2 regions of the Peribacillus sp. GL_122 genome follow, and region 1 is predicted to be linked to the other one. Evidence: riboswitches for the same ligand, from Rfam matches in the RefSeq annotation. Region 1 holds a riboswitch; the other holds the start of a gene.
What was found. A riboswitch is a leader RNA that binds a small molecule or an ion and turns the genes downstream of it on or off. The one in region 1 is predicted to bind S-adenosylmethionine.
Positions count from the first base shown of each region.

Region 2: linked by a shared signal. The riboswitch ahead of AC3ISB_RS02475 (sugar ABC transporter substrate-binding protein) and the one ahead of AC3ISB_RS05755 (methionine ABC transporter ATP-binding protein) in region 1 are both predicted to bind S-adenosylmethionine.

Region 1 covers NZ_CM174415.1:1,191,374-1,206,633, forward strand. The annotation lists gene AC3ISB_RS05735 (PucR family transcriptional regulator) at 61-945, opposite strand; gene AC3ISB_RS05740 (NAD-dependent epimerase/dehydratase family protein) at 1,127-2,164, shown strand; gene AC3ISB_RS05745 (MetQ/NlpA family ABC transporter substrate-binding protein) at 2,409-3,230, opposite strand; gene AC3ISB_RS05750 (methionine ABC transporter permease) at 3,286-3,954, opposite strand; gene AC3ISB_RS05755 (methionine ABC transporter ATP-binding protein) at 3,941-4,957, opposite strand; SAM riboswitch class I at 5,027-5,131, opposite strand; gene AC3ISB_RS05760 (MBL fold metallo-hydrolase) at 5,426-6,250, shown strand; gene AC3ISB_RS05765 (hypothetical protein) at 6,428-6,616, opposite strand; gene AC3ISB_RS05770 (YheE family protein) at 6,680-6,883, opposite strand; gene AC3ISB_RS05775 (YheC/YheD family endospore coat-associated protein) at 6,947-8,143, opposite strand; gene AC3ISB_RS05780 (YheC/YheD family endospore coat-associated protein) at 8,140-9,507, opposite strand; gene AC3ISB_RS05785 (YheC/YheD family endospore coat-associated protein) at 9,511-10,581, opposite strand; gene AC3ISB_RS05790 (YheC/YheD family endospore coat-associated protein) at 10,599-11,960, opposite strand; gene AC3ISB_RS05795 (hypothetical protein) at 12,180-12,317, shown strand; gene AC3ISB_RS05800 (YlbF/YmcA family competence regulator) at 12,694-13,050, shown strand; gene AC3ISB_RS05805 (Cof-type HAD-IIB family hydrolase) at 13,197-14,063, shown strand; gene AC3ISB_RS05810 (transcriptional regulator SplA domain-containing protein) at 14,179-14,451, shown strand; gene AC3ISB_RS05815 (hypothetical protein) at 14,460-14,747, opposite strand; gene AC3ISB_RS05820 (DinB family protein) at 15,077-15,260, opposite strand, start outside.
Region 2 covers NZ_CM174415.1:504,613-519,872, forward strand. The annotation lists gene AC3ISB_RS02470 (GTPase domain-containing protein) at 1-2,678, shown strand, start outside; SAM riboswitch class I at 2,774-2,879, shown strand; gene AC3ISB_RS02475 (sugar ABC transporter substrate-binding protein) at 2,996-4,108, shown strand; gene AC3ISB_RS02480 (sugar ABC transporter ATP-binding protein) at 4,166-5,668, shown strand; gene AC3ISB_RS02485 (ABC transporter permease) at 5,670-6,674, shown strand; gene AC3ISB_RS02490 (winged helix-turn-helix transcriptional regulator) at 7,022-7,381, shown strand; gene AC3ISB_RS02495 (NAD(P)H-dependent oxidoreductase) at 7,454-7,984, opposite strand; gene AC3ISB_RS02500 (ketoacyl-ACP synthase III) at 8,304-9,287, shown strand; gene hmpA (NO-inducible flavohemoprotein) at 9,563-10,783, shown strand; partial or broken gene AC3ISB_RS02510 (IS3 family transposase) at 10,854-10,955, opposite strand; gene AC3ISB_RS02515 (hypothetical protein) at 11,167-11,523, opposite strand; gene AC3ISB_RS02520 (DUF309 domain-containing protein) at 11,713-12,384, shown strand; gene AC3ISB_RS02525 (S1C family serine protease) at 12,575-13,810, shown strand; gene AC3ISB_RS02530 (hypothetical protein) at 14,075-14,389, shown strand.

The sequences.
Region 1 (15,260 bases):
TTGAAAAAAGTATGGGCACATTGCACAAAAAAGGGCGATATTACCTGTTTATATTGAAAGTTAATCATTTAGTAAAAGTATCAAGTATGCAGTAAGCGCATGACGGAAGTTTCTAATATCGAGACCAGTTCTTTCAGAGAATTTATCGATTCGGTATTGTAAGCTGTTCCGATGTATATAAAGTTGTTTGGCGGCATAGGTGGCATTTGAATTACATTCGATATACGTTTTAATCGTTTTGATCAGTTCAGTATCCTGCTTGGTCTTGCCAAGAATCTCATTGATATACCACTTTGCATCCTTAACGGATGGATCATTTATTAATGAGTGAGGGATGATGTCTGCCAAATCAGCCACCTTTAGATCTGGCAGATGCACCTGTGCCAAATCAAAACACTTTTTCTCCTGAGTCCAGTGCTGATGAAGGTCTTGATTTATAGGGTGAAAGCGCCCGGTAAACATACGGGTCTTTACATAAAAGTCACTTTCAAGCGTGGAAGAAATGGCGATTAGTTCTTTAGTTGATAAAGGTTCATCCTCGTCCGTTTCAATTAATACTCCTGCCGTTTCATTTTCCCAGACAATAGTTGCGTCAGATGGAACGAAAGCGAGGAAGGCTTCTTCAAAATCGGAGTTGGAAAAATCAGCATGAGTCAGCTTGAAATGAAGAAATCGAACATTCTCCCAGCTCGTTAAAGGCAATGGTGCATTCGGTTCGGATAAAAAGGTTTTCCATGATGAGTCTGGATGTGCATTGAGGTTATATGGGTTTATGGAAGGAGCAAAAAGCAGTTCCAATAAACGGATTTCTTCGGCTGTGATTTCTGAACGGTGAATGCCAAGTAAACTTCTTGAGTCTTCGAACCAAACATAGTCAGAAATTTCATCAGTATCCATTTTATTGGTAAGGGCGTTCGGGAATTTTTGTTTAAGATTTTCAAGCATCGTTTCCACCTTCTTTCTCCCTTTCCATATCATTATAGCGAAAAAGAATAAAGTTCAAAAGAATACGATATTGCTAGTTTTTCCTAAAAGGGAAAATCAAAGAAAAGTTGCAAGTATTATTAATTTTAGGAAAGGGTATTGCGTATGATTTATGGAATATCGTTAAAGAGGAGGGAATCTTATGAACATTTTAATATTGGGTGGTACACGGTTTTTAGGCCGGTATTTAGCAAAAGCTGCGATAGAGAAAGGGCATGAAGTCACACTTTTTAATCGTGGAAGCGATCCTTATGTTTTCCCCGAACTAGAACAGTTAAGAGGGGACCGCGACGGGAATCTTGAAATGTTGAAAGGGAGACAGTGGGATGCAGTCATTGACACATCGGGTTTTATCCCTCGAACTGTATCGAAATCTTGCAGATTGCTTAATCAAGTTAGACATTATACATATATTTCAAGCATCTCAGTTTATAGTGATCCAACCGAACCAGGCATTGATGAAAATGGAGAAGTTAATGCACTAAATGAAGATAAAGCGGAAGAAATCACCCGCGGAACTGCTGGACCGATATACGGTGAATATTATGGACCGTTAAAATCATTAAGCGAAAAAGCAGCTGAAAAAGAACTGCCGGGGAAAGTTTTGTCAATTCGTGCGGGGCAAATAGTAGGTCCATATGATTACACAGACCGATTGCCGTACTGGCTTAAAAGAATAGCGGAAGGGGGAGAAATTTTATCTCCGGGACGCCCTGGACGTCCAATCCAAGTCATCGATGCAAGGGACTTAGCTCAATGGATCATCCAAATGATAGAAAAAAGTATGACAGGTACATATAATGCCGTTGGACCGGATTACACACTAAATATGGGGCAATTACTTGAAGGCTGCAAAAAGGTAACAGGAAGTAATGCTGCCTTTACATGGGTATCTGAAAAATTTTTGGATGACAATAAAGTGGAGCCGTGGGGAGAGATGCCTTTATGGATACCAGAAGAATTCCCTTTACCGGGAGCTAAGGAACCTTTGAATGGGTTTTTGGCTGTCGATAACAATAAAGCCATCAATAATGGACTAACATTCCGTCCCCTATCAGAAACTCTCGAAGATATATGGAATTGGGAAAAGGGCCGTCCGGAATCTGCCGATAGAAAAGCAGGCATCCACAGACAGCATGAAAGTGATCTCCTCGAATTATGGAAACAGACAGTAGATTGAAACCTTTTTTTTATTATATTGAAATACTGAAGGCACATTAAGTGTGCTTGCTGAAAAGGATGATTTAAACGAACAACTTGAAGGAATTAAAAAAGCGATGTACTAAAAACCCCATCGCTTTTTTAGTCCGTGGATCTGCTTGCGTGGTTTGTAAGGATTTTAAGGTTTTCCATGGCAACCGCCACTTTTTCCTTAATGAAAGGCCTGCTCCCAATAAATGGGAAGCAGGCCTCGATTATTTTGATCAATTCATCCAGTCTGGTTTTCCGAATCCGGCAAATTTGTCATCGATGACTTTTTCGAACTGGTCGGATTCCACTACTGATTTAATATCCTTGGCAAATTGGGAGTCTACATCTTTTGTATTCACTGTAACAACGTTTCGATACATATCCGGCATTTTTTCTAAAACAAGGGCATTCTGGAGGTCCATTTTCGCTGCAAGAGCGAAGTTGCCAGGGACCGCTGATAGGTCAACACTGTCTGTTGCCCGAGGCAATTGAGCGGATTCCAATGGTTTGAGTTGGATGTTTTTTGGATTTTTAGTTACATCCTTTTCAGATATTTTTAAAGGGTCGACATCTGGATCGACTTCAATCAGCCCTTCATCCACCAGCACTTTAAGTGCACGTGCGAGGTTAACCGGATCATTGGGCACTGCAAGGGATGTACCGTCTTTAATTTCTTTCAATGATTTATACTTGTTCGAATATATGCCCATTGGTGCTGTTGGAACTATGATAAGGTCGGAAAGCTTTAAATCATTTTCTTTAGCGAAGTTATCCATGTATACTTTATGCTGGAAGAGGTTGGCGTCGATCGAATGGTTGCCAAGGGACTTATTCGGCTGGATATAGTCGGTGAATTCGACGATCTCTATTTTGTAACCGAGATCTTCCAGACCTGGTTTGATGGCCTCTTTAACCATATCGGCGTAGGGCCCGGTAGTCGCCCCGATCTTCAATTCTTTTTTGTCTTCAGTTTTTGGGGATGCATCATCGCTCCCGCATGCTGTCAAGCCAAGGGCAAGTGCACAGACTGATAATAACGAAGCTATTTTCTTCATTTGAAATTCCTCCTGAGTAATGAAATGTATTGAATCATTGAAAAATGACTGATCCCTATCGTTTGTTAACTATATATGAGGCCTTGTCACCAACCATTTGAATGATTTGCACAAGGCAGATCAGCACGACGATCGTCGTGATCATGACTGTATTGTCATAACGGTAATAACCGTACCGGATGGCCAGGTCGCCAATTCCGCCTCCGCCGATTGTCCCTGCCATTGCTGAGTATCCGATAAGCGAAATGGTCGTTAATGTCAGTCCTTGAATGATACCCGGTTTTGCCTCTGGAAGAAGTACATCCTTAATGATCATCCATGGAGTGGCACCTACGGCAATTGCAGCTTCAATCACTCCTCTGTCTATTTCACGTAATGCCGTTTCAACGATTCTTGCAAAAAAAGGTATTGCGGACACCGACAGGGATACAGAAGCCGCTCTTGGCCCTATCGTCGATCCAGTTAGAAGATCCGTTAAAGGAAGAAGGGCGACCAAGAGAATGATGAACGGGATTGAACGTACAATATTGACTGCGAATCCTAGAGATCGATTCACGATGCTATTCTCAAAAAATAAATTCCTTGTTGTCGTAAACAGCAATACTCCAAGCGGTAAACCGATCAGCAGGGCTACTGCAAGGGAAACGCCGACCATATAAATCGTTTCAAGAAAGGCTTTATTAAGATCAGGTAAAATATTGACGATGGAATCAAGCAGTGACATGTTTTAACACCTCCACAGAACTGGAACGATTTTTTATATATTGCAATGCCGAATGAATTTGAGCGGCATCGCCTAATAACTCGATGATTAAAATGCCTAAAGGGACATCCTGGATATACTCAATTTTACCGTGTAAAATATTACCCTTTACTGAATGGGATTGGAGAGTATCCGAAAGGATCGACTCACCGGCGGTTTGCCCTTCGAATTGAATTTTAATGATCGTACCTTTACTTTCTTCAATCAAGTGCGGAGGGAGTTCGAAATCCAGAACACTGCTAATGAATTGCTTCGTTAACTCCTGCTTAGGCTGTGAAAATATTTCATAAACGGAACCTTCTTCAATTACACGGCCATCCTGCATGACGGCGACACGGTGGCATAGTTCTTTGACCACTTCCATTTCATGTGTAATCAACACGATGGTGATGCCAATCTTACTGCTTATCTTTTTCAATAATTGTAAAATCGCTTTTGTAGTTGTTGGATCAAGGGCTGAAGTCGCTTCATCACATAATAGTACAGTGGGGTCATTTGCTAAGGCACGGGCTATGCCTACCCGTTGCTTCTGTCCACCGCTAAGCTGCGCCGGATAGACATCTTTCTTATCGCTGAGCCCTACGATTTCCAACAATTCCAATACACGTAACCTGATGGCATCCTTCGATCGATGCGCGGCCTTTAAGGCGAAAGCGACATTTTCATAAACGGTTTTTGAACTGACCAGTGAAAAGTGTTGGAATATCATTCCGATTTTTTGGCGTTGTTTACGAAGCTCTTTACTTGATAAAGAGGTTAAATCAATGCCGTCGATGATGATATTTCCACCTGTCGGACGTTCAAGCAAATTCAAGCAGCGGAGTAATGAGCTTTTTCCAGCTCCACTGTAGCCGACAATTCCATACACTTCTCCAGTTTGAATGGTTAAAGATACGTTATCCACTCCGATAACTCGGTTTTTCTTCGAGACGTATTCCTTTCGGACTGAACGGATTTCAATCATGAGCTTTCCCCCCTTAAACATTAAAAAACTGCCTCTATCATTCAGAAAGAGGCAGCGAAATTATATCTCGTCTTATCTTTCAGAATGCAATCATTCTGCAGGAAGTGGCACCATTCCTTAAGGGCGGTTGCCGGACATCGCAGGGCCTGATCCCTCCGTCACTCTTGATAAGTAAATTATTATTTTAGAATATTTCAAGTTTTTTAATATAATCTATATTATTTGTAAAATTCGACAATGTCAATCGTTTCTGAAATTTTGGGATGATTTTTTGTTATTAAAATTTAGTAAGGTCCGTTAAAATGATTCGTGAAAAAAGGGCTATTATGCAATAATCCAGCATTTACGTCCAGGTTAATTATTCCAAAATTTCCTTGTCAAAAAGGTGAAGTGGTAATACATTTATTATAGTAAAGTTAAAAAAAGGAAGATGAAACTATGTTTGTGTAATGATGGGGAGGCAATTGAATGTTAGAGATTAACACGATAAATGATGTGGTTTGTGTGAACGGTACTCCCGGCGGGAACAAATCGGGGATGAGTGTTTATGTCTTTTTAACGGATGGTCTATTGATAGATACTGGCGCACAGATTTTATTGGAAGAGCTTATTCCATTCTATGAGTCCGCAGACTTCGACTCAGTGGCCCTGACTCACTATCATGAAGACCATACCGGGGGCGCTGCATGGATACAGGAACATAAAAAGGTCCCGCTTTTCATTCACCCGATGTCGGTTGAGGTTTGTGCAAAGGATGCTGTATATCCTGAATATCGTAAAATTTTCTGGGGAAAGAGAGACGCCTTTAAAGCTGAGCCGGTAGGGAAGGCCATTCATTCCCGCACCCAAACGTGGGAGCCGATTTTTACCCCTGGTCATGCAAAGGACCATATGGTGTATTTGAATCACAATAGTGGCATGCTCTTTTCAGGAGACCTTTTCGTAACACCAAAAACAAAGCTTGTCTTACGGGAAGAGTCTGTCCCGGTCATCATCGATTCCATAAAAAGATTACTTCAATATGACTTTGGGGAAGTGTTTTGCTGCCATGCTGGGCATGTCCCTGATGGGAAGGATATGTTTCGGAAAAAGCTGGATTATTTGGAAAACCTCCAAGGTGAAATTTTACGCTTGCATTCTCAAGGGCTGACCGTTCATGAAATCCAGCAGGTCGTTTTACCGAATCGCTATCCCCTTATCGAGATATCTGGGCATGAATGGGATTCAGAGCATATCGTTACATCGATATTAAAAGAAAATATTTTGAGTGCCAGGAATAATGGAAATATTTGAATGTTATCCGTTTAACTGTCTGGGTTTTCTAATTGTCACTCAAACAACTTCCATCCAGGAAGTTGTTTGAGTGATTACTTATAAAAGACGGACTTTTTATAGGGGGAATGCAGTGCAAGCGGGAGATGAACGGGATAAGTAATAAAGGAGAGCTCTCCATAAGAGAGCCCACATAATTTATTTATTTTCGTTGGGATCTGTTTCATCATAAAAATCATGTGCTTCTTCGATGTTCTGAAGGTTTGCGACTTCATACACATTTCCGCCCGCCATTCCTTCATTGATGATACGGTCGATATCCAGGTAAACGGAGTCCTTGCCATTATATTCGGTATCCTTCAAAAATGTCATTTTTTCTTTATCCAAAATTAATCCCTCCTAGCCTTTTCTTTAGTTTAGGCAAAGGAGTTTTTTTTATTCTGTTTAGGTTCATTCATATACATGGAAGATCATTAAATCATGTATCATGCTTTTGAGTTTGGTTTCATCTGTTTCGGAAGGCGGGTTGGCTGTCCACTCGATGGATCCATCTTTATGATACAAGGCTTGGACTGCCTGCTTGTTGAAATAAAAGGAAATTCTCCATCCTGGCAGATTCTTATGCAATGGTGCCCATTGAAAATGAGTGATCATATGTATTACCTCCATATATACAGTTTCTCATTTAATTATAATGGAAAACGGCAGCTGGAGGTGTTATTTTATTGTCAGGTTGGGAAAAGTTAATTCAATAAAAAGATTTTTTAAATGCAAAAGCCTGTTTGTTTCAATTTCCACCTCATCGAATTGCATGGGCTTTGAGTTCACTTCATATATGAAGAGTGAGCCCGATTCGTCTTCCCCTATATCAATGGAAAACTCTCCGAGAAACCCGATTTTTTTCGATAGTATCTCTCCGCATTTTTGGGCGATATTCGCTAATTTTAGATTCAGGCTTCTTGATTGCAGGTCTTGATAAGGAAAAAGCTTACCACCTCGGGGAGTGTGGGTGGTGATTTCCTGAGTTTGTGACATCCTTACCGCTTTACCGGTCACTTTATAAAAACCTTTTTCATAATGGACGAGAATCCGGTAATCATAACGATGTCCAAAAAGTTTTTTTGGTCTGATCGCCTGTTGAGCAAGATAGCTCCTTTTTAATAAATCCCCTTTTTTTGTTTCCCAGAATGATGCGAAATCCGGGAAGGACTCACTATGCTTTAAGCTATTGAACAATAGTGTATCATCATCATTTTTGATTATGGTATAAATGCCCTTCCCTTGGCTTCCTTTGCAGGGTTTAAGGTATATATGCCTGTAGGTCTCCAGGAAAGCATAAAGGCAATCGCTGTTCCGTAAGACCGTTGTGGGTGGAAGGTGATTTGTGAGGAATCCATCTTCATTTAATGCTTCGAACATCACATATTTATCTATAAAACAGGGGTTGAATAGATTCATTCGGTAATCTTTAAAGTGTGTGATAAGATGTTGGAATTCCTCTGACGCCTCATAGCTCCTCGAGGGGATACGGTTATAGACGATGTCAGGGAAGGGTACTTTACATTCGATCCACTTGTTTGAAATGGAGGAAAAAACATACCCCCTCAACGAATCGGGATGAAGGGCATTTCCTGTGAATACATACGCTAATATTCCATGTTTTAATAAATATAATGATAGGTCCCGAAAAAGGGTCAGGTTTCCTCCCAAACCTGATTCCTTTTTGGGATTGGAAACAGTTAAAATTCCGACGGCAAGCATCCGGTTACCCGGAAATATCGTGATTGGAATTAGGGGTTGATTTGAATGGTCCTTTTTATAGCTGATTTCCTCTTCGGCAGAGCCGGCGAAAAGTTCAGCATTCTCATGATTGTGGTACCAATTTTCAGTGGGGATATCGTAAAAAATGTTCATCGCGGCACACTGATTGATTTCGTAATCGTTTGTTCCGTAAGATAAATGGCATAATCAAGGCTTAGCTTTCTGGTCAGCAATTCGAAATCCTTGAGTTTTGGATGGGCGAATATGGAACGTCCAGGTTTGGAATTGGCTTCAAACATCCAAACCTGCCCTTTTTTATCCAATCCAAAATCAAATCCTATTTCTGCAATGATGCCGTCCAAGTTCTTTTCTATACTGTCACTTAAAATCAGCGCGGCTTCCGATAGCTTTCGTTCGACTTCTTTCGCCTCATCGTCATCTCCAAACAGTTCGGCAACCGTTTTGATGACACCCCCGCTTTTAATATGGGTCGTGACGCTGCCGGCGCCGGCGATTTTTGCGGCGATCGCGGTTACCTGCCATTTTCCATTACTGTCCTTGTTCGTATGGACCCGGAAATCCACTGGACGTTTTTCAAATCGAATTAATGGGATGCCCTGCTGCACGATAAGATTCTCAAGCGGTCGGTCGTGAAAAATATGTTTAACGATGGATTCCAATGTGGGGAATTTTTGTAGTTTATTTTCTTTTGCTTCATTTGTATAGCGACAATAGTAAACATCCTCGTGCTTATCATAAAGAATTTGGTGAATCCCTAGACCGAGGCTGCCGTGAATGGGCTTTATATAAACTTGCCGGTAATGGGAAAGAAGGGTTTCCACCACGGACATGGATTGAAATGGATACGTTTCCGGCAAATAAGGCAGTGCCCGCTCATCTGCGCATAGCCTTTCATTTACATCCCATTTATTGAAAAATCCTGGATTATACCATGGTATGGTATATTTTTTTTGAAATTTTTGCTTCACTTCTTTAGGTCCATCGCGGTTTTCCGTCAACCGATTTGGGAGACGGTCATAGATGACATTAGGAAAAGGAAATTCATCAATATGCCAGTAATCGTTATCAAACACATAGCCTTTGATTGTCTCCTCATCCCAATTGATTACATTCTCTCCAAAAACAAAGGGGATACAGCCTGTTGTCCTGCTAAGCGAAAGTAGCTTTGCGAAAAATTCCGATCTCTCCCCTAATGGTTTGTTTGAAAGGCCAGTGAAGCCTGAGGAAAATATTCCGACAAGCGGTCCGATATGGATGCTCTTGCCGTAAATGAATAAATGAAGGGGAATATCGGTATGATCGAATATTAGGGATTCCGCAAGACTTTCCGATAGGACGATTGACTGATTGACGGCTGGGTTTTGTTTGACGATGGCAGGACATGAATGCCGTCCGAAATAAATTAATTCAATCTCTGCCAAATCTCCAAGCTCTGAAGGGTAGTAGAGAACATTGCCAGGGATAGCGGCAATTTCGGCAGGATAAGTCTTTCTCACTTTCTATTCACCTGCTTTCTGAAGATGTTCGGATAAATACTGGCTATATTGAAACGGTGCGCGATGAATATCTTTCATGGTCTCCGGCTGTAGTGCCTGAATGATTTTCCTTCCGGGCTTCGAGTTAATGTCCATGATCCATAATTGGCCTTTTTTATCGATGCCTAGATCAATCCCCAATTCGAATAATCTTTCAAAGACAGCTTCGGTTTCTACGGGCAGGGTGCGAAGGATATGCTGAATCTTTTGTTCTACAGCAATCGAAATCGTTTCCGGGTTTCTTTTGTTGAAAGTCTCTAATGGAATGGCTTCCCCGCCTGTGGCAAGATTTGAAGTAATTCCATCTTTTTGTCCTGTACGAATTCCGCGGCCCCGTTCCATCCATTGATTCTTCTCGTTTTTTTGAAGGAAAATCCGTAAATCGAATGGCTCGTTATTTTGGTTGCAAAGTTCCAAATATGGCTGGCAAAGGTAACGGTATCGATTTAATAAATGCTGCAGCCATTTGTTAAGCTGAGATTTGGAGGAGAATGGGCGGTCATATTTGGTGCCCTTTTTCGTCATGGATACCAAAGTGCCGTCTTCGGTTTTTGAAAGGAGATAGATTCCTGTACCGCCTGCACCGAATTCAGGTTTGATGATGATTTTATCCAGGCGTTCCAAATGACCGGTAATATCTTCAGGTGTCGTCACTTGTACGGTCTCAGGAAAAAATGCCTGCAGGTGTGGATGGTTTTTTAGGATTTGGTACACTTCCCACTTACCAGGAAGGCCCAGCCCTAAGAAATTCGAGTTATCCTTTAACCAATCGATTTTGTGTCGCGTTTCCGTTGATTCACGAACTAATCCGTGAAAACAGCGATCATATACAAAATCAGGTAAATCAAAAGATGTGGCAATCCAAGTTTCATTCTCGGCATCAAAACGCTCGCCACGCACTTTTTTCAGATTCATATCAATATTTTCAGGTGAGAATTTACAAACTTTCATATTAAATGATTTCGCGGTTTTGGCTATTTCGGTGAAGTAGTTGTTTTCATGTGTATCCGACGCGGCCATTAATCCTATTAACACGAGCTAGCAACTCCTTTTTATGGATGGTTTTCGCGGTTAAGGGCAAGCATGAAATCTATGATGGATTTTACTGATGGACGAAAGGTTTCATAGTTGCCTTGAAATTTTTTCGAAGGTTTTGAATTCACTTCGATGATCCATGGATGTGTATCGGTATCCAGTGCTAAATCGATCCCTAGCTCACCGAATGAATCATCATGGTTTTCGACCAAGGCCTGGGCAGTATTTTTAGACAGCCGTACGAGCTTTTGATATATGCGGCTGGCGTCCTGAAGGTCAAATGCCTCCTTTAGAAAATCCGGCCCATTTTTCATCAATCCGCCTTGTGCAAGATTGGAAACGATTGTACCAGGGTCCCCAATCCGGGCAACCATTGATGAAACTTTCCATTCAAGCTGATCGTTCCGGTGAAGAAGTATGCGGAAATCAACTTTTCTCTGATCGATTTCGAATAGGGAAATCCCTTTTTGAAGAATGAAGGATCGTTTTCTGGACAATCTTTTTAACGTTTCATACAACTTTTCATCCGTATCAGCAAAATGTACATTCTGGAGATGTCCGGATTGCTCGATTTTCCATTTTCCAGCTACTTGCGTTAATCTGCAAATATTCCTGCCTTGGCTGCCTGCTGAAGGTTTAAAGTAGATTACCGAATGCCTATCTATAAAAGTCAAGAAAGATTCCTTTTCGTTAAAAAGGATCGTCTCTGGCAAATTTGGCAACAGCTCATCTTCTAAGATTAGCAGCTCATGTACATGATGTTTGGAGAGGAACCTTCCATTGAACATCGGTATCGACCGTTCCCCCAGTTCAGTTTTAAACAGGTTGAAAGAATGCGATTCCTCAAGTTTGCGCGAATGTATCCGGTTATAAATTACATCAGGAATGGGGAGGGGAAAGGTTTGCCAGCCATTTTGTCCAGGCAGGTAGCCTTCCACAACCCCATCTTGAAGAGACTGCAGTTTTACTAAATAGAAGGGGATGCCCTGCTGATTACAATATGATTTCATTTCCTGATAAAATTTTTCCATCTCGCCGAATGTCCCGTCTTGCAACGGGGTCTGGTTCATGAGTGAAGCGAAGAATGGGCCTATTTTAATTGACCTTCCTTCCGCATGGTATGAGACGGAGATTGGATTGGAAAAAACGGGTAAGGATAAAATTTGGTTCATATCATATGAAAGTTTCAATGTAGGCTGGGATGACGGGAATGGCTGGACAAGTACCGGGACGGAACGGCATCCAGCAATGATCGTTAAGGGTTCTCCAAATTGAAGGCCCCATTCCTCAAATAGTTTTTCTTCGATAAGCAGTAGCGCCTTCTTTCTAGTCTCTGCGGAATTTACCGTAATGAAAACTTTCTGATGGTTAAGGTTCATAATAATTCCCCGTTTGCACTAAGTTTGATATCCTTTTATAAGTAAATGATGGGCAAATGTGGATAACACATTCTATGTTTTTTTTATTAGAAGGTGTCATCAAGCCTTTATTTCAAGCAATAAAAGGAGAAATTTCAAGGGTGAGTATTGGGTGAAGATACTGTTTATGGTCTTTGTAGGTACTGTAATAGGTGCTTCACTAATTAATTAGCTATCAGAATGCTGTTCAGACCTTATAAACCAATCTATTCTTTCGGGAAACAGCTGCCGTTGACACCAGGGTTGATTCCGAAGGGGCTGGATGAGTTAGGCAAACAATTAGGCAAATTGCTAATGATGCCTCTATACAGAATATGAAAATTTTCGTGAAGGCAGAAGTAAAGAAAGCATTGTACATGGAAAAAAGTACTGCACAATTGCTTGATCAATTGGGAATGAAGAGAGCCGGTTCGAGAATTGATGCCAATTTCCCGGACACCATTGTCGAAAAGGGCGTCTCGTCCTTCGTGGAAAAAGGTGCCGAGTACTTAATTTTTCACACAAAACTGTATTTGGAGATATCGTGGAAGAACAGGTTTCGTCATTTACGGTGTCGACTTGAGGAAAGGGGGTAGAATCATCGGTTTATTTCAAGGTTTCGTAACTGTTTTAATAGGATGACGTGTAATTCTCAATCGGATTTGTTATAGTGGAAAAGGTGTATGAATACAATGATTACCGGGAGGGGAAATAAATGAGTAACGTATATGATGCAGCGTATGAAATGGAAAAGGCGATTAGGGCAAGTAATGAATATGCCGATTTGCAACGCTTATATGATCTTGTCAATTCTGATGAAGCAACAAAAGGAATGTTTGAAAACTTCCGTAATCTGCAAATGTCATTGCAGCAAAAGCAAATGATGGGACAGGAGATTTCACCGGAAGAAGTTGAGCAAGCACAAAAGACGGTACAGCTTGTCCAACAAAACCCAACCATTTCACAATTGATGGAAGCTGAACAACGGATGAGCATGGTCATTGCAGACCTCAATAAAATTATCATGAAGCCGCTTGAAGATTTATATGGCTTGCCTGAACAACAGCAATAAGCAGTTGGAGACTCCCTTCTATAATGGTTGGGGGTTTTTTTGTTCCCTGAATGCACCAGTGCAAGGGTCGTGAACCACTATTTGTTCTATTCCCGAAATTTTAGTCATAAATTTGAAAGAGGATATTACAGATGGGGGAGATCAGCATGGTATATCGACTACTTGCGGTCAATATCGACGGGACATTGCTCCAGTCGAATGGCCGTTTAAATAAATCGACTAAAGAAGCAATAGATTATGTTCACCAAAAAGGTGTCCATGTTGCACTTGTGACGTCAAGAAACTATCACTCAGCAAAAAAAGTGGCCAAAGCCCTAAAAATAAATCCAATGATCGTTGCTCAGCAAGGAGCCTTTGTCGGAGCTTCAATAGAAAAGCCGATAATGGTAAAAAGAATATCGGAAGAACTGACTGTAGAGCTCGTGCAAATGCTTGAAAAGACCACGTGCCAAATATTGCTCATTCATGAAAAGTACTCGCTGGGCAATCGGGTGAACCTTCCGGAGAATTTGCTAGGTAAATCGGTTATGTATTTGAATGATCAAAATATTTATGCTCAAAATTATGTCGACGATATCAGTGAAGAGCTTATTGACCAGCCGATGGCCCCGACGAAGATGGATGTAATATTTTCAGAAAAAATTGATCGAAATGATATGTTGAAATTGATAAAGAAAATGTTCCCTGAAGTGGATGTAATATTACATCCGGGACATAAAATGACAATCGTTCCGAAGGGGGTTTCTAAATGGAGTGGTGTATTGTATTTAGCCGACCATTTAGAGGTGAGGAGAACGGAAATCGTCTCGATTGGTGATGGATTGGATGATATGGAGATGATTGCCGGTTCTGGTCTGGGAGTTGCCATGGGCAATGCAGATGAGGAAGTAAGGAAAGTGGCAAAATGGGTGACGCGCTCCAATGATCAAGATGGTGTTGCCTATATGCTGAGGGAATTTTTCCGGAAACAGCATCCAATCGAATTTTTACAAAAGATGAATATGCTTAAGTGAATGGCGGGGCTCCTTCATATAGAAGGGGCCCCAATCAGATAATGCTGCTTGAGAGGCCTGTTTTATTTCATAAATAATTATAAGCTTCTTTCCATAAACTAAAGGAAAATCAGTAATGGAAAGGAAGAATCCAATGGGTGTAATTAATGCAAAAGAAGTGCAAGTCGGTGATGAGGTGTTTGTGATTTATAATAATCCCCATGTTCCCACCGTTTCGAATATAAGGGCAGCGGAAATTGTTCCGCATCCCAAAGACCCCAATGCAGTTGCCTTGTTCCTGAACGATACATTTCATACGATTGAGGATGATGATGCTTTGTTCACTTCGGAAGCCGCAGCGGAAAAAGCATACAGTGATTATATGTATAACCAGGACCAGATGACATGAAGAGGCGTTTACTTCGCTTTTACGGAAAGAGAATGAACAGATGAAAGCCCTCGCTTAAAAAGCGGGGGCTCCTTTTGATTATATTTACGAGTAAAAGCTCGGAATTCACGAGTATTTGGTCGAAACTCACGAGTATTTGGTCGAAACTCACGAGTATTTGGTCGAAACTCACGAGTATTTGGTCGAAACTCACGAGTATTTGGTCGAAACTCACGAGTAACCGCTCGAAGCTCACGAGTAACGCTCGAATTCACGAGTAAAAGCTCGAAATTCACGAGTATTTGCTCGAAACTCACGAGTAAGAGCTCGAACTCACGAGTAACCGCTCGAAACTCACGAGTAACCGCTCGAAACTTACGAGTAAAAGCTCGAAACTCACGAGTAAAAGCTCGAAATTCACGAGTAACCGCTCGAAACTCACGAGTAACCGCTCGAATTCACGAGTAACCGCTCGAAATTCACGAGTAACCGCTCGAAACTCACGAGTAACCGCTCGAAACTCACGTGTAAACGCGCCCATACTTACATATAAGAAGCCATTAGTGTTAAAACAGGATATTTGACTGGTAAATTAAAAAACTGCCACACATTTTTTCAAGAAAACAGAGTGACAGTTATGGCTTAATCAGTTATTGGATTGTATAAAGAGTTTCATTGCGTGAATTTGTCCAATATGATTGGTTTCGTGGAGCACTACAAAATTAATGAATTCCCCCACTGTTTCCATTCCGTTGAAAGGCTGTGCTGTCTTTTCTGTCAATCTTTCTTCCGGAATTTCAAGAAGTCGATCAAGTTGCTCATGCAGCTGT
Region 2 (15,260 bases), 690 kb from region 1:
CGATTCAAGCTTTGGGTGAAATGTTTCTCGTGGAACAAAAAAAGGAAAGAGCGGATTTAACTGCAATTCGATTTGCTCAAGGAGAAGTATATTTTCAGCATCATGACTATGAAGCAGCCATTTTTAAATGGGAGAACATAGAAGGGGAACTTGGTTCATGGGCGAAGAAAAACATCGCTGATGCTTATTTTGAACTGGAAATGTACTCTACCGCAGAGGATATCTATAAATCCGTCAATACGGATGAAGCGGTCTTGAAAACAGAGGTTCTTTTGCAACTTTTTTCGCTGTACATAGTGGAATCGAGAAATGACCTGGCTTCCAAAGTTGTGAAAGAAGCAGTCGAGTTTCAACCGGATTACCCGAATGTCACGGAAATCGCACGCGCCTTTTTTGAAGAACAAAAGGATTGGAACAGTGCAGTGGTATTAGCGGCTAATGAAAGTATCCGTACAGAATCAGTGGGTTGGTTCGATGTGCTGAAGACGTATATCCAGCAGGGTGTTGCCCAATCGATTGATCCGGATTATTTTTCAACTGTCCTTGGTTCGCTTTACACACTCGACCAGGAACGTTTCGAAAAGGTGACGGTTGCCCTTTGGAAAAATTATAAATATACGGATTCTTATTTCGAATGGCTAAGAGTGATTAATAACTTGATAGATACCATCGAATTGAACCATGCTGATGTATGGGATGAGCTTTCCGTCTATTACAGGGATGCATATGCAGGTCTTTTAGAAGGAACGCACCTAATCAAAGATTTAAGTCCTGTCGTGCCAAGGTTACTGGAAAACTGGCTCAAAATCGCAGATGGGGAGCTCTCGCTGTTTGCGGCGGCATCCGCGTTGTCCTGGAATGAAATCTTCCCGGATACGATCAATGCGCTGGTCATTCAGGATGCAGAAAGCCTGTTGGCGAAATCGCCTAAAATAGGAGGCGGACTGGAAGCGGGAGAGAAACTGTTCAATTCCATTATCCAGTGGGCTGAAGATAATGATTTAATGGTTGGCAATAAGCTTAAATGGATGGTCGAGGGGCTTAAGGATACCGAAAACTTCAATCTTCTTCTTGTAGGAAGTACAGGAAATGGCAAGACATCCTTCATTCAGTCAATTGTTGGCGAGAGCATTGCCGCTGAAGATCATTCGTCATTAGTCAGTGTCAAAGACGGGGATGATTTGGAAATCCTTGAAATTACCGATACAGATAGAAAGGTTGTCATGGAGCTAACTGAATTGGATGAAACACGCCGCCAGCGCGGGACTATTGTTGATGTGACAATCATAAGTGACTACCTAAGAAATAATGGTCTGCGATTATTGGATACACCGGGGTTCAATGGGGAAAAAAGCGTGGAATCAGATTTCCAAGGCTATTTACATGGCAGTGATGGACTGATGTTCGTTCTTGACGCCCGGGCGCCTTTCACCGGCAGTGAACGGGATCTGTTATTGGAAATTCAAATGATGGCTCCGAAACTGCCGATTCATTTCTTGTTAAATAAAATGGATACGATATACAGTGATCAGGTGGCAGTCCGGATGGAAGACGAAACATGGGATAAAGTGAATGCATATTTCCCGAATGCGAAAGTATTCGCTTTCTCCAAACTGTATGATAGCAAGCAGCAATTGAAGGACCTTTCAGCCTTCCTTCAATCGAATTATCAAGAGGATAATTGGAAGGAAAGAAGATCTGAAAAAATCCTTGCATTCATTCGTAAAACTTTATCTTATCTGTTAGAAAAACGGGCAGCCAATGAGCGGAAATGCGAGCATTCCATCTCTTGGAATGAACAGATGGAAGTCAAACTGAATGGGGCGGTCAATCAACTGGCTGATTTGGAAAAAGAAAAAAGTGAAAATATCATAAGGTCGTATCGTCTGCTTAAGGATGAAGTGAAAAATCAGCTTTCTTCTAAAATTCCTGAATTATTGAGGGATTGCTCTAAATCATTAACGGAAAGCAGTGATTTCAGTCAGGTCCATGTACAGTTAAACCAAGAAATGAATGAGCGGATTCAAAACTTCATTTCTGATAAGATCATGCCTCAATATTACCGTTCTCTTCAAGACTGGATTGCCAGTTCCCAAATGGAGTTCTCACAAAGCCAGCAGTTTATGGATGAGATGAGTGCCGGATTCAATGAATTATACAAAGAAGAACGGATTACGCTTGCAGGTGACTTCAGGGTATTGGATGACTGGCGCCGTGATGCCGATCGGATGACAAGCAGTATCCGCATCGAAAACGTTAATATCCTTTTGCGCAGGACTCCATCACAATTGCTGCTTAAAGGAGCAGGGAAGCTGTTTGGGGCGATACCGCAAAATAAAGCCAATATGTACAATCGTTATAAGAAATATCTGGAAAGTGAAGATTACCTGGATGTTGCGGAAATGATCACGGAACGTTTCCTTACCCAATTTGGATTGTTTGAAAAATCTTTGGATCGGGACATCGCACTTTTCTATCGCAGTTCATTTGCCTTACTTCAAAAAACGATTGAACAAACGCAGACCGAGATAAAAGACTTCCAGGCTGCATTGGAGCATATGAAAGAAAATCCGGAAGTTTACCGTGACCCGATCACTTTGTTCGAAGTGAAATTAAGGCAGTTGGAGAGGCTTGAAAAAATCGAGAAAAAGCGTCTAGCCCAGCTTCAAAGAAAATAAAAAATAACGGGGAACATTTCAAATATTCAAAAATCTATTGACTTTACGACTATATCCCTATAAAGTGATAATTACGAAAACGTAACACAATATATCTCTTATCAAGAGTGGCGGAGGGACTGGCCCTAAGATGCCCAGCAACCGTTCCATTAGGAATTGGTGCTAAATCCTGCAAAACAGAAATGTTTTGACAGATAAGAGAGGGACAAGTCTGCAAAACAGCCGATTAAACCTCTCTATATTAGAGAGGTTTTTATTTTGGGATTTACACCGACTTAACTGATAAGACTAATTAGAAAACATGGAGGGAAAACAAGATGAGAAGGTCTATTAAAGGGATATTTATTTCAGCCATCGCTTCGGCTTTGCTTTTAACGGGTTGCTCTACTGGGCAGAGTTCCACAGAATCGAAGAAAGAAGAAAAAGTATCATTTGAAAATGTACCGGAAAGATTTGCAGATGGGGATGGAGCCAAGATCAAAGTGATCCGTAAAATTGGCGGTGATGATCATACGGCCCAATACCTGGCGGGGGCGAAGGAAGAAGGAGAAGCACTCGGTTTCCAAGTGGATACATATACAGCCAATGGTGATACGGCTAAATTTCATGATGCGATAGCGCAGGCATTGGAGGAAGATTACGACGGCTATATCATTTCCCATGGTGATGATGCAGCAACTGTGAATGACGTTCAAAAGTTGGTTGATTCAGGTAAAAGCGTTGTCACGTTCGATTCAATAAGCGATCTATCTAAAATAGATGGTGTGACATTAACTTCACAGGATGATGAAGCGTTGGCAACACTGGCTTTTGATAAACTGATAAAAGAGCAGAAAGGTGAAGCGGCAATTGCATATCTTTGGGTGGATGGTTTCCCACCAATGGTAAGAAGAAATGCAGTCTATCAGGAAAAACTAAAAGAAAATCCTGGGATTAAAGAAGTCGAAAGATTCGGAGTGGCATCTGCCGATACTTCGGTTCAGACACAAAATGCTGTAGCCGCAATGCTGAATAAATACCCTAAAGGTAAATTGGATGCCATTTTCGCAACATGGGATGCCTTTGCCATCGGTGCAGCCCGGGCGATTAAAGAAGCGGGCCGAGATGAAGTGAAGATATATGGAATTGATGTATCTAACGCAGATCTCCAGGAAATCCAATCGGCAGATAGCTCATGGTCCTACACGGCAGCAGTCGATCCCAAGTTGATCGGTGCAGTTAATATGAGGATATTGGCTAAAAAATTGGCGGGCGAAGATACGCCGCAAACCTATGACTTAGAGGCTTCACTTATTTCACAAAAGCAAGTCCAAGCTTCAAAAGAAGCGGTAAACATGGCAAATCTGTCTGGTATTGTCGATGGATGGGGTGAATCTACGGAATTTGAAGAAGATTGGATGAAAGTTTTGAAGGATCATTATAAAAAGTAAAAAGAGACACTCTCTTTCAAGTAGAAGGGAGTGTCTGTTCAATAAGGGGGAATGGACATGGGCACGCAACTAGAAATGAAGAAGATTTCGATTGAATTTCCGGGGGTGAAGGCGCTGAGTGAAGTTGATTTTTCCGTACAATCAGGGACAGCCCACGCATTGGTCGGTGCAAACGGAGCAGGGAAATCGACGTTAATGAAAGTTTTATCGGGAGCCCATGTTCATTATTCAGGTGACATTTTTATTGATGGGGTGAGGCGGGATATCCGCTCGCCAAAAGCGGCTCAGGAACAAGGCATTCAAATTGTTTATCAGGAAGTGGATACAGCCCTCATCCCTTACTTAACGGTTGGGGAAAATGTAATGTTGAATGATATGGTCCAAAACATGGGGGAAAAACAGAAGGTCCAATGGAAAGAGCTGCACAAACAAGCCTCTTATATTCTTGAAGATATGAAAATTCGTGTCCCTTCGAAAAAGCTGGTAAGAGACCTTACCTTGGCTGAAAAACAGATGGTCCTGATAGCAAGAGCCGTTTCGACAGAATGCAAATTCCTGATTCTCGATGAGCCAACTGCTCCGTTAAGTCATACGGAGACGACAGAACTTTTTCGAATTGTAAATGAATTAAAGCAAAAAGGCGTGGGAATCATTTTCATTTCACATCGTCTGCCTGAGATTTTTGAAATCTGTGAGGAAATTACGATCATGAGAAATGGGGAGCGTGTCACTTGTCGAAAGAAGGAGGACATAACCCGTAACGAAGTGGTAGAGAATATGCTCGGTAAAGCCATGGATGACCAGTTTCCAGAAGTCAATGCTTCGATCGGAGACGTCATTCTGGAAGTGAACGGATTGTCAGATGCCGAGAAAGTCAAGGATGTCAGTCTGAATATTAAAGCAGGCGAGATAATCGGCTTGGCAGGGTTAGTCGGGGCGGGAAAAACGGAACTCTGTAAAACCCTTTTCGGTCATACTTCGATCAAAGCGGGGGAAGTAATCCTGAATGGTCGAAAGCTTTCTTTGAAATCACCGCACGAAGCAGTAAAAAGCGGTCTGGCACTTGTACCTGAGGAACGCAGGAAAGAAGGGGTCCTCGTTCAGGAATCAGTCTCGGCGAACTTGACCGCAGCCAGTCTCGGCAAATTCTGCAAGACGTTCAGCTTCGTGGATCGTAAGGCGGAAAAGGAAAAGGCGAAGGAAATGATCGCAAGTCTCGGCATTAAAACTCCTTCAGGAGAAGTGAATGTCGAAAACCTTTCAGGTGGTAACCAGCAAAAAGTTGCCATCGGAAAATGGCTTATGGCCGATGCGGATGTATACATATTCGATGAACCAACGAAAGGGGTCGATGTTGGAGCCAAGAAGGATATATTCGAATTGATTGCAAAGCTTGCAAGGAATGGGAAAGCGATCATTTATGCATCATCCGAGCTTTCCGAAATCATTGGCATTACCAACCGGACATATGTGCTATATGACGGGAGCACTGTCATCGAATTAGAAACGAGCAAAACGAATGAAGAAGAACTACTATTCTATTCAACAGGAGGAAAATAGGATGAGCATACCCATTCCTGTTACACAGACAGCGAAAGCGAAGAAAAAGCTGGAACTATTCGACTTTTTCTATAAATACGGCACAATATTGACGATTATCATTCTGATTGTAATTTTTGCCGTGTCCAATCCATCTTTCATTCAAACGAATAATCTGATCAACATCCTGCGTTCCATTTCAATCGTGACCATCATTGCGATTGGCATTACGATATCCCTGACCGTGGATGGCTTCGACCTTTCCGTCGGCTCCGTCGCATCATTGGCCAATGCCATCGTCATATCAATGTTTGTCTGGTTTTCGCAGGATACATTAATCGCCATATTAGCTGCGATCGGCGCCTCACTTGTCGTAGGGGCTTTGAATTCATTCATGATCGTTAAATTGAGAATTCCCGACATGCTGATGACATTGGCTACCATGTTCATTATCCAGGGAATTGCCCTTACTTATACAAAAGGGGCAACGGTTTCGCAAAATATGGTCATGCCCGACGGGACATTCGCAACAGGACTGATCAGCCCATTTTTCGCCAAAATTGGCCAGGTACCATGGATAATCCTGATCATGGCAGTCATTGTGATTGCGACCCATATCTTTTTGACTTATACGAAGCACGGTCGTTATATGTACATTATTGGGGGAAATAAGGAAGCGGCGAGACTTTCCGGGATATCGGTCAATAAATACAAAATCCTTGCCTATCTGCTGTCAGCTCTATTAGCTGCAATCGGGGGGATTGTCCTAGCTTCAAGGGTCATGACATCGGAAATCAATTCAGGGTCCCCCTATTTAATGGATGCCGTTGCAGCAGCCTTCATTGGTTCCTCCGTTTTAGGAGCGGGAAAACCGAATGCATTTGGAACCTTTGTCGGTGCAGTCCTGATCGGAATCCTTCAAAATGGTTTGATCATGATGTCCGTTCCGTATTATGCGATGGATATCGTCAAAGGAACAGTGCTGGCCCTTGCGCTCGCGGTAACCTATTACAAACAAAAACACTAAAATGAATCCGTTACGTTAATCTACAAGAAACCTATCATTGGGATTGTTGAATATTGATAAAGATCCTGTTGGATATGCAACAGGATCTTTCCTTTTTTAAAAGGGACGGGTCATGGATATAAATTTGCGCAACTTCATCATTTTACTTAATAATAATGAACTCTTTTTACTTTCGCTAAAATGGGGGCAGTAGGACCTTTTGCTCCCTCATTGTTGGAGTATAAACATTGACCACAATAGTCAATTTTTATAGGGAACTTACTTTACCTTTTAATAAGATTGATAATGATCTATTGTAAAGTATGAACATTCATATCCTATACTTATCTAAAGGAGAGTGTAAACTTATGCGTGAAACCTGTGTTCCGACTGGCGTGAAACCAAATGACACTGGCTTTGGATATACGTTGTCCTTAATAGGCGGCAAATATAAAATGATCATAATGTATTGGCTGTCTGAAAATAAGGTTATGCGGCATAATCAGCTGAAGCGAAGTATCGGTACCATTTCCTTTAAAACACTAAGCATCATGTTAAAAGAGTTGGAGGCAGACGGCCTTATCATACGCAAGGAATTTCCCCAAATACCCCCAAAAGTAGAATATTCATTATCTGAACGTGGTCTATCTCTCATTCCATTGTTAAATTTGATGTGCGAGTGGGGAGAAAAAAACAGCTTGCCAGCTCAGGAGTCTGTACAGCCGTAGGTGTAGCTATTTTGATTAATTCAAAAGAAGTATTTCCCTAACAAGGAAATACTTCTTTAATGGAACTGCCTATTAAAGGTTGTCGACAAAATTCAAATAATCTTGTGCGCTTTTTTCCAATTCGCTTGCGGACGGCTCATTTTCAGCACCATAAAACGCAAAGAATGAACGATAATCTGCATTGCAGTATAGGAAGGTAGTTTCAAAGGGAGATAATAAATGTTCAAGTGTATAGCGATAACTTCCCTCTTCACTATAATCTTCTTTGTTAATTCCGGCAGATACAGCTAAAGCAACTTTGCGATTCTTTAATTTATCGCCTCCATTTGAACCATAAGCCCAACCATATGTAAAAACATCGTCAAGCCATCTTTTTAGGAGAGGCGGACAATTAAACCAATAAAAAGGGAACTGTAAAACAAGATTACTATGCGATTCGATTAATTGCTGTTCTTTTTCCGCATTAATGTATCCGTCAGGGTAAACCTTATTCAATTCGTGTAATGTATACTTTTCCGGATATTTCCTGAGCTCTTCTACCCATCGCTTATTTATGACGGATGTTTCTAGACTTGGGTGTGATACGATAACAAGAGTTTTCAAAGATTTCTCCTCCTTAATTATTATTTATCTTAAGTATAAAGTGCACTCTGCAAGTACGTAAGTATGCACTTTTAGTATAGGTACTTACCTAAAGGAGAGTGTTAAATCGGTATAAGTCTTTAAAGAGATTAGAAAAGAATGAATGGATTTCTTCTTACTGGGGGGTGAGCAAGGACCTCGTTCTTTGTCGTTCAGCTCTTTTCCTTTGGGTTCTAAAGTGACCGGTAGTTGCATAAGATTTTTTTTACTTTATAATTAGTACCAGGTATTAATATCAGTTATAAAATTGATGCAATTCATAACACGAGGTGGTTATTTTATGTTCAAATCCAAAGCACGTATTACTGCGATAGGTTCTTATGTTCCAGAAAAAAGCTTAACAAATAAGGACTTAGAAAGAATGGTTGAAACCAATGATGAATGGATTGTTAAACGTACTGGTATTAAAGAGCGAAGAATTGCACATGAAGAAGAGTTTACTAGTGATATAAGTTATAAAGCTGTAAAGGATTTAATGGAACGGTATGATAAATCTGTCGAAGATGTTGATATGATTATTGTCTGTACCTTTACACCTGATTTTAACACTCCGAGTGTAGCTTCTTTAGTCCAAGCAAAGCTAGGTATTAAGAATACTGGAGCTATTGATTTAAACGCAGCTTGTGCAGGATTTACTTATGGGTTGCATGTAGCTAATGGATTAGTAACATCTGGTTTAAACAAGAAAGTTCTTGTTATTGGAGCTGATACTTTATCTAAAATTATGGACTATGAAGATCGAGCCACTTGTATTTTATTTGGAGATGGTGGAGGAGCAGTTCTTGTAGAATATGATGAAAAACAGCCAAGTTTTATTTCTTCACATTTATATTCGGAAGGAGAAGGCGGAAAAAATTTATATAGTACAAACCTATCGACACGTATAAATGGTGAAGACTTGAATAATAGTGGTAATCTTGTTCAAAATGGACGTGAGGTTTATAAATGGGCTGTTACTACTGTTCCAAAAGGAATGCAAACTGTGATGAAAAATACTGATTTGCATTTGAATGATGTTGATTGGTTCGTTCCGCATAGTGCAAATTTAAGAATGATTGAGTCAATATGTGATAGAAGTGGCTTTCCAATTGAGCGTACTTTATATAGCTTGGTGGAATATGGAAATACTTCTTCAGCAACAATACCATTAGCTTTAGATCAAGGAGTAAGTGAAGGAAAGCTAAATAATGGTGAGAAGATTTTATTATATGGTTTCGGTGGTGGGTTAGCACAAGCAGGATTGCTTATCAATTGGACCCTATAACACTTTTTCTGCTACTGTTCTTATTGATATAAAGGGTCAGTTTAAGTTAACAAGGATACTAAAATAACAAAAAGACACCGTACTAATAGGTATGGTGTCTTTGAATTATCTTAAGGGAGTTCAAAATCTCCAAATGGGCGGAAGCCCGCCTTTAGTAAGGAGTTTGGGTTGGTTAGTGATAAGTGAAAAGGGCCAAAATATCATGTTTACTCCAATATTTAGCGGGAATGCTATTTAAAGTATATATCCCTGAAATTTGAGGAGGAAATTTTAACATGCTTGATGCTAAGACCATAGAAATCGTTCAGTCAACAGCACCTGTTCTCAAGGAACATAGTAAACCAATAGGAAAGAGATTTTATGAATTACTATTTTCAAAAGCTCCTGATTTGTATAATCTTTTTAACCAAACGAACCAAAAAAGAGGAATTCAACAGGAGGCCTTGGGATATGCTGTCTATGCTGCAGGTGAACATATTATGAACCTTGAAGCGATAAAACCGGTAATTAAAAGAGTTACTGAGAAACATCGTGCCATAGGGGTCAAGCCTGAACAGTATCCGGTTGTAGGTGAAACGTTGCTTCAAGCAGTTAAAGATGTGTTGGGTGACACAGCCACAGATGAAATCATAGAGGCATGGGGAAAGGCCTATGGCTATATTGCCGATGCCTTTATTGATATTGAAAAAAACCTTTATGAGGAAACAGAACATCAGCCTGGTGGATGGGAAGGATATCGAAGTTTCAATATCGATAAAAAGATAAAAGAAAGTGATGTGGTAACCTCCTTTTATCTAAAGCCTACAGACGGAAACCCCATTGCCTCCTATCATGCTGGGCAATACTTAACACTTAAGGCTGAAATTCCTGGCGAGAAATATACGCACATACGCCATTACAGTCTTTCAGATTCACCTGGTAAAGATTACTACCGAATTAGTGTTAAACGTGAAGATGCCCATGGAGATGCTCCATCTGGAATTGTATCTAACTATTTGCATAAACAGCTGCAAGTTGGAGATATGCTGCAATTTTCTGCTCCTGCAGGTGACTTCGAACTGGATAACACTGATTTACCCGTTGTTCTAATTAGTGGGGGTATTGGAATTACACCTTTGCTTAGCATGTTAAATACCATTATAGAAAAGCAACCACAACGTCAGGTTACGTTTATCCATGCAACAAGCAATAGTCAAACACATGCTTTTAAAGATCATCTGCAACAAATAGTGAATGAACACCAACATATAAAATCATATGCAGTCTATGGTGCACCAACAGAAGCCGATCGAACCTCTGGACATTTTGATAAAGAAGGATACGTGGGTTTAGACTTCCTGCAATCTATCGTTCCATCAAAAGAAGCTAATTTTTATTTCTGCGGACCTATTCCTTTTATGGAAGCAATCAATGAGTCCCTGAATAAATGGAGTGTATCGAAAGACCATATTCATTATGAAGTATTTAGTCCACTCGCTATTTTAGGAGAAAAATAAGTAAACTAAATTTGTGAATAAAAAGGATCTTTCATTGAAGTGAACCCAAAAAGTTAGGCACATTATTTAATTATGCAGCCTTGAGGGCATGAACCCGGTAATCTACCGGGCTCATGCCTTTTAATTTTATCTTGATTCGTTGATGATTGTAGTAATGGAAATATTCTTCTAGTTTTTACCATTAGCTTTGATGGTTATTGGTGGTGTAGGTTCAGACTATTTGAAAGATAAATATGTAGATTGAAAGGAACCTGCGTATAAAACTGTATAATGAATCACAAAATGGAATCTTTTTCCTTATATTGGGGGGGGGAGGAAGGCTATTTGATTGAACTTGATCATAAAAGAACAGAACCTTTGATTTTAGGTTCTGTTCCTATTTGTTATTTGAACTTTTGCACTTCTTCTTTTCCCTCGAATTTGTTATCTTTCAATATGCCGATTTCTTCAATATGGTTTCGTGCCGTTTCATCCCCTAATTTATAAATGAGGGCATAAAGTCTTTTCATGGCTGCATCGTATTTATCATTTGCCCGGTCATGATGATAGAGAAGGTAGGGCACATGTGAACGGGCATATGCCTCCAGGTCATCTGTCCGGTGTTCCTCCAAGCATTGTTTCAATTCTGCAAGTTCCTCATCAGTTGCGTGTATAGTGAAGCTTGGATTCTCTTCAAGTTTTTGTCCGAGTACGTCGCCGCTGACCAAATCGACATGGTAGGTCTGTTTTTCCTGCATCATTCTGCACATCATCCTTTCAAGCGTTTATCTATTCTGTACCACTATTTGTAAAAAGTTAATCATGAACGTAAACATTTCCTTAATGAAAAAGATAGGAAATAGAGGTATCGGATTTCTTATCAAATGGTTTAAGATGGATTTACAGAATATTATGGAAAAGTGAGGGGTGACATAGTGAAGAGGTCAATCATGGTTATTTTTTTTGTGTTGATTGCTTCAGGCTGCGTAACAAGGAATTATGATTCCAATATGGATTTAGGGAAAAGTCAGTTGAATGAGGAAAATTATTTAGAAGCCCATGAGGCATTTGAATTAGCTTATAAAGAAGCAAAAACACCGGAAGCAAGGGAGTTAATGGATCTTTCAGGTTTTCTGGCAAGTGGGATGAAGAATTACGACGAACAGGATTTTGGTTCGGCCAAAAGCGATTTTGAAAAAGCAACCGCATATAAAGCAAAATACCGGGAAGGTAAACAAATGGTTTCAAAGGGGGGGGAAATGCACCTGGTATCAAACTCCGCCACGATAGAAACTGTAGAGGGGAATGACGAACCGGTGGAGGAAGCAACTGAGGACGGATCCAAAGTAGAAGATAAGGCGGCAACGGAAACAAAAGGCAAAGGAAGCAAGGATTCGGTCAGTACATTAAGTAAATCTCAGGCGGAGAAGCTTGTGAAGGATTATGTGGACATGGAAAATTTCCCGAATTTGCATATCGAACATGATCATGATTCCGAAAAGGGAGATTACATTTTTCATGTTTTCGAGGTGGATGAACCTAGTCAGAAAAGTGGCCATAAAACCACTTGGGGCTGGTATGGCGTGAATAAGAAGACTAAAGAAGTTTATGAAGTCATGTAAGGATAACTGAATGTTCGGATTAAAGGCCCCTGTAGAGGCCTTTTTATTTTGTGGTGCGGCAAAGTAACAGGATTCGATAAAATTTTAATTTTTTTAAAAAGGTCACCTTATTCTTTATTTTCTTAAGAATTTTTTAATATTTACTGTTTATGATTGAGCCAAGTAAAGGACAATCCTAGGAGGGGTAAAGATGGAGAATTATAATGGTGATGAGCAAGTCAGAGTCAAGGCAGAACGGAAAAAGGGTAAATCTCTTTGGATAACCAGTCTTGTTTCCGGAGCGGTTGCTTCTATGGTTACATCGTCTGTATTTCTATTTGGCGGGGATTTTATAGATCAAGGGAAAAGTTCAGTGAATGAGGCAACAGAAACGGCAGGTGTACAGCAAACGGAAAGTGTTGAAAAGGATAAAAATGTCACGGCGGAAAAGTTATCGACAAGTACGGATTCAAATGATAGGGCAGAGATGGTCGAATCAGCATCCAAATCAATTGTAGGGGTCGTGAATTTACAGGAGATGCAAAACCAGAACCCGTACCAGCAGCAAAGCACGGAGAGCGAAACGGTTGAGAGCGGCACTGGCTCAGGGGTCATATATAAAAAAGCTAATGGGAAAGCCTATATCATCACGAACAATCATGTTATTGAAGGAGCTAAGGAAGTCGAAATTTCATTGTATGATGGACAAAAGGCAACAGCAGCGGTTGTCGGCGCGGATGCTTTGACGGATTTAGCGGTTTTGACAATTGATGCTTCGAAAGCACCGGAGGGAATTAAATTCGGTAATTCTGATAGCATGCGTCCAGGTGAAGAAGTATTGGCAATTGGCAACCCACTTGGACTTGATTTTTCACGATCGGTTACACAAGGGATCGTCAGTGCGACCGGACGCTCCATTTCAGTCGATACCTCGGATGGGGAGTGGGAACTTGATGTCCTTCAAACAGATGCAGCGATCAACCCTGGCAATAGCGGCGGTGCTTTGATCAACACCGCTGGGGAAGTGATTGGCATAAACAGCTTGAAGATTTCCGAAAACGGTGTGGAAGGCTTAGGGTTTGCCATACCAAGCAATGATGTGATTCCGATTGTTACGGAGCTGATTGAAAATGGAAAAATCACGCGTCCATATTTAGGAGTCAGCTTGGCCAGTATGGAAGAACTGCCGCAATATTACATTCAAAATGTTCCTGAAGCCGTAAAGTCCGGTGTAATGGTGACGAGTATAGAAGCGGGATCGGCTGCGGCGAATGGAGGGCTTAAGCAACAGGATATCATCGTTGAAATTGATGGAACGAAAATAAATACAGCCGCTGCATTAAGGAAGTACTTATATACAGATAAGAAAATCGGCGATAAAGTAAAGGTTAAAGTATATCGGGGTACTGAAGAGAAAACGGTAACGTTAACCTTGCAAAAACCATAGAAAGTAGTTAGCCCCCTGATTAATCATCAGGGGGCTTTTAATTGGAAGTCGAGAAGTTTTTAGTAGTATAGAAAAGGTTAATATAGGAAAAAGTAGGTAGTGTATTTGCACTGTTTTGCAGATTTTTCATATAGTCTTGAATACCTAAAAGCTAATAGTAGCACGTTCTATTTGTCAAGGTTTTCATTGTGAATATGTTAAAATATAGAAAAGATTTGACAAATTTGTGAAATGTCATAAAATAGAAAGAAAGGGGATGAAATTATGGAAGCTAATCAGAAGATGTTAGATGCAGTGAAATGGGTATCGGGCACAGGTTGTGTAATCGGAATTATTATTTTTGCTTTAAGTTTCTTTGTAAGCGATTACAATAAAGATTATATATTTACCGCCGTTGGAATCGCCATCACACTAAGCGCAGCTGCAATTTTTCTAGTTGGTATATTTTTTGTCCTGACAGAAGAAATGGTAATGAAAACACATAAAGGTGAAAGAATTGTACCGGAAACGACTAAAATCATAAAAATGAAGTCAAAGGCTAACACTCAAACAAAAAGAAGTACAGAATTCAGTAACTAAAACGAGGAATATAGCATAATGAACTTGCATTCTATCATCAGATTTACTAACATGGATGAACGCCTGTCTAAAGAATTTGAGTCAAAGTGATCCGAATGATTGAATGCGCTTTCATTTTGTGGAGGACTTGGATTAATTATTAGTTGGCTCCTTTTAAATTCAATACAATATACTGCACTCGTCATGTACCAAAAAAATATTTCAAGTAACCCTTTGTATTTGAAATACATACGATGTGCTTGGACATTCAAACAAAACTGCCTGAACGCCAGGAAGTTTTCACTTTGATTTTGAACTATATCCACGAGAAAAGGACACTTTTAAAAAGTCCTTTTTTTGTGGTTTTTTTATGCACTTTTCCTTGAAGATACAAAAGGGATGTCGTTGATTTTTGAGTAGTGAGTTTCCAAAAGCCGGAGTTTATTGAACCACCAAATGTACTTTTTTGTAAAATGGTTTCTGTCCTGTCCTACTGATATTGATTGATAAACAACTTGACTAGTTTTAACTAGTTTGACTGACCCCTGAATTACTTCACCCAAGACTACTGCTATACGGCTGTTTAGGAATACTGACAGGGCAATAAGTATTGAGAGGAGAATAAAGCCAATTACATTTCACACTCGTTATTTCCTTATATATATATAATATTGACCAGTGTAGGATCATAAGGGTATGGAAGCATGGAAACAACATCGTGTACAATGCGGCTACCATTTACCAACTTCCATGGCCGAGTTAAAAAAATCCGCTATAAATCATGTTTTCCAACGATAGAAACCTAATTAGCAGGATAGGTAATTTAATTCATAATCTTTATAAGTCTTGAGGCAATAAACGCGGTGAATATAATGTGAAAAAATTATTTCAT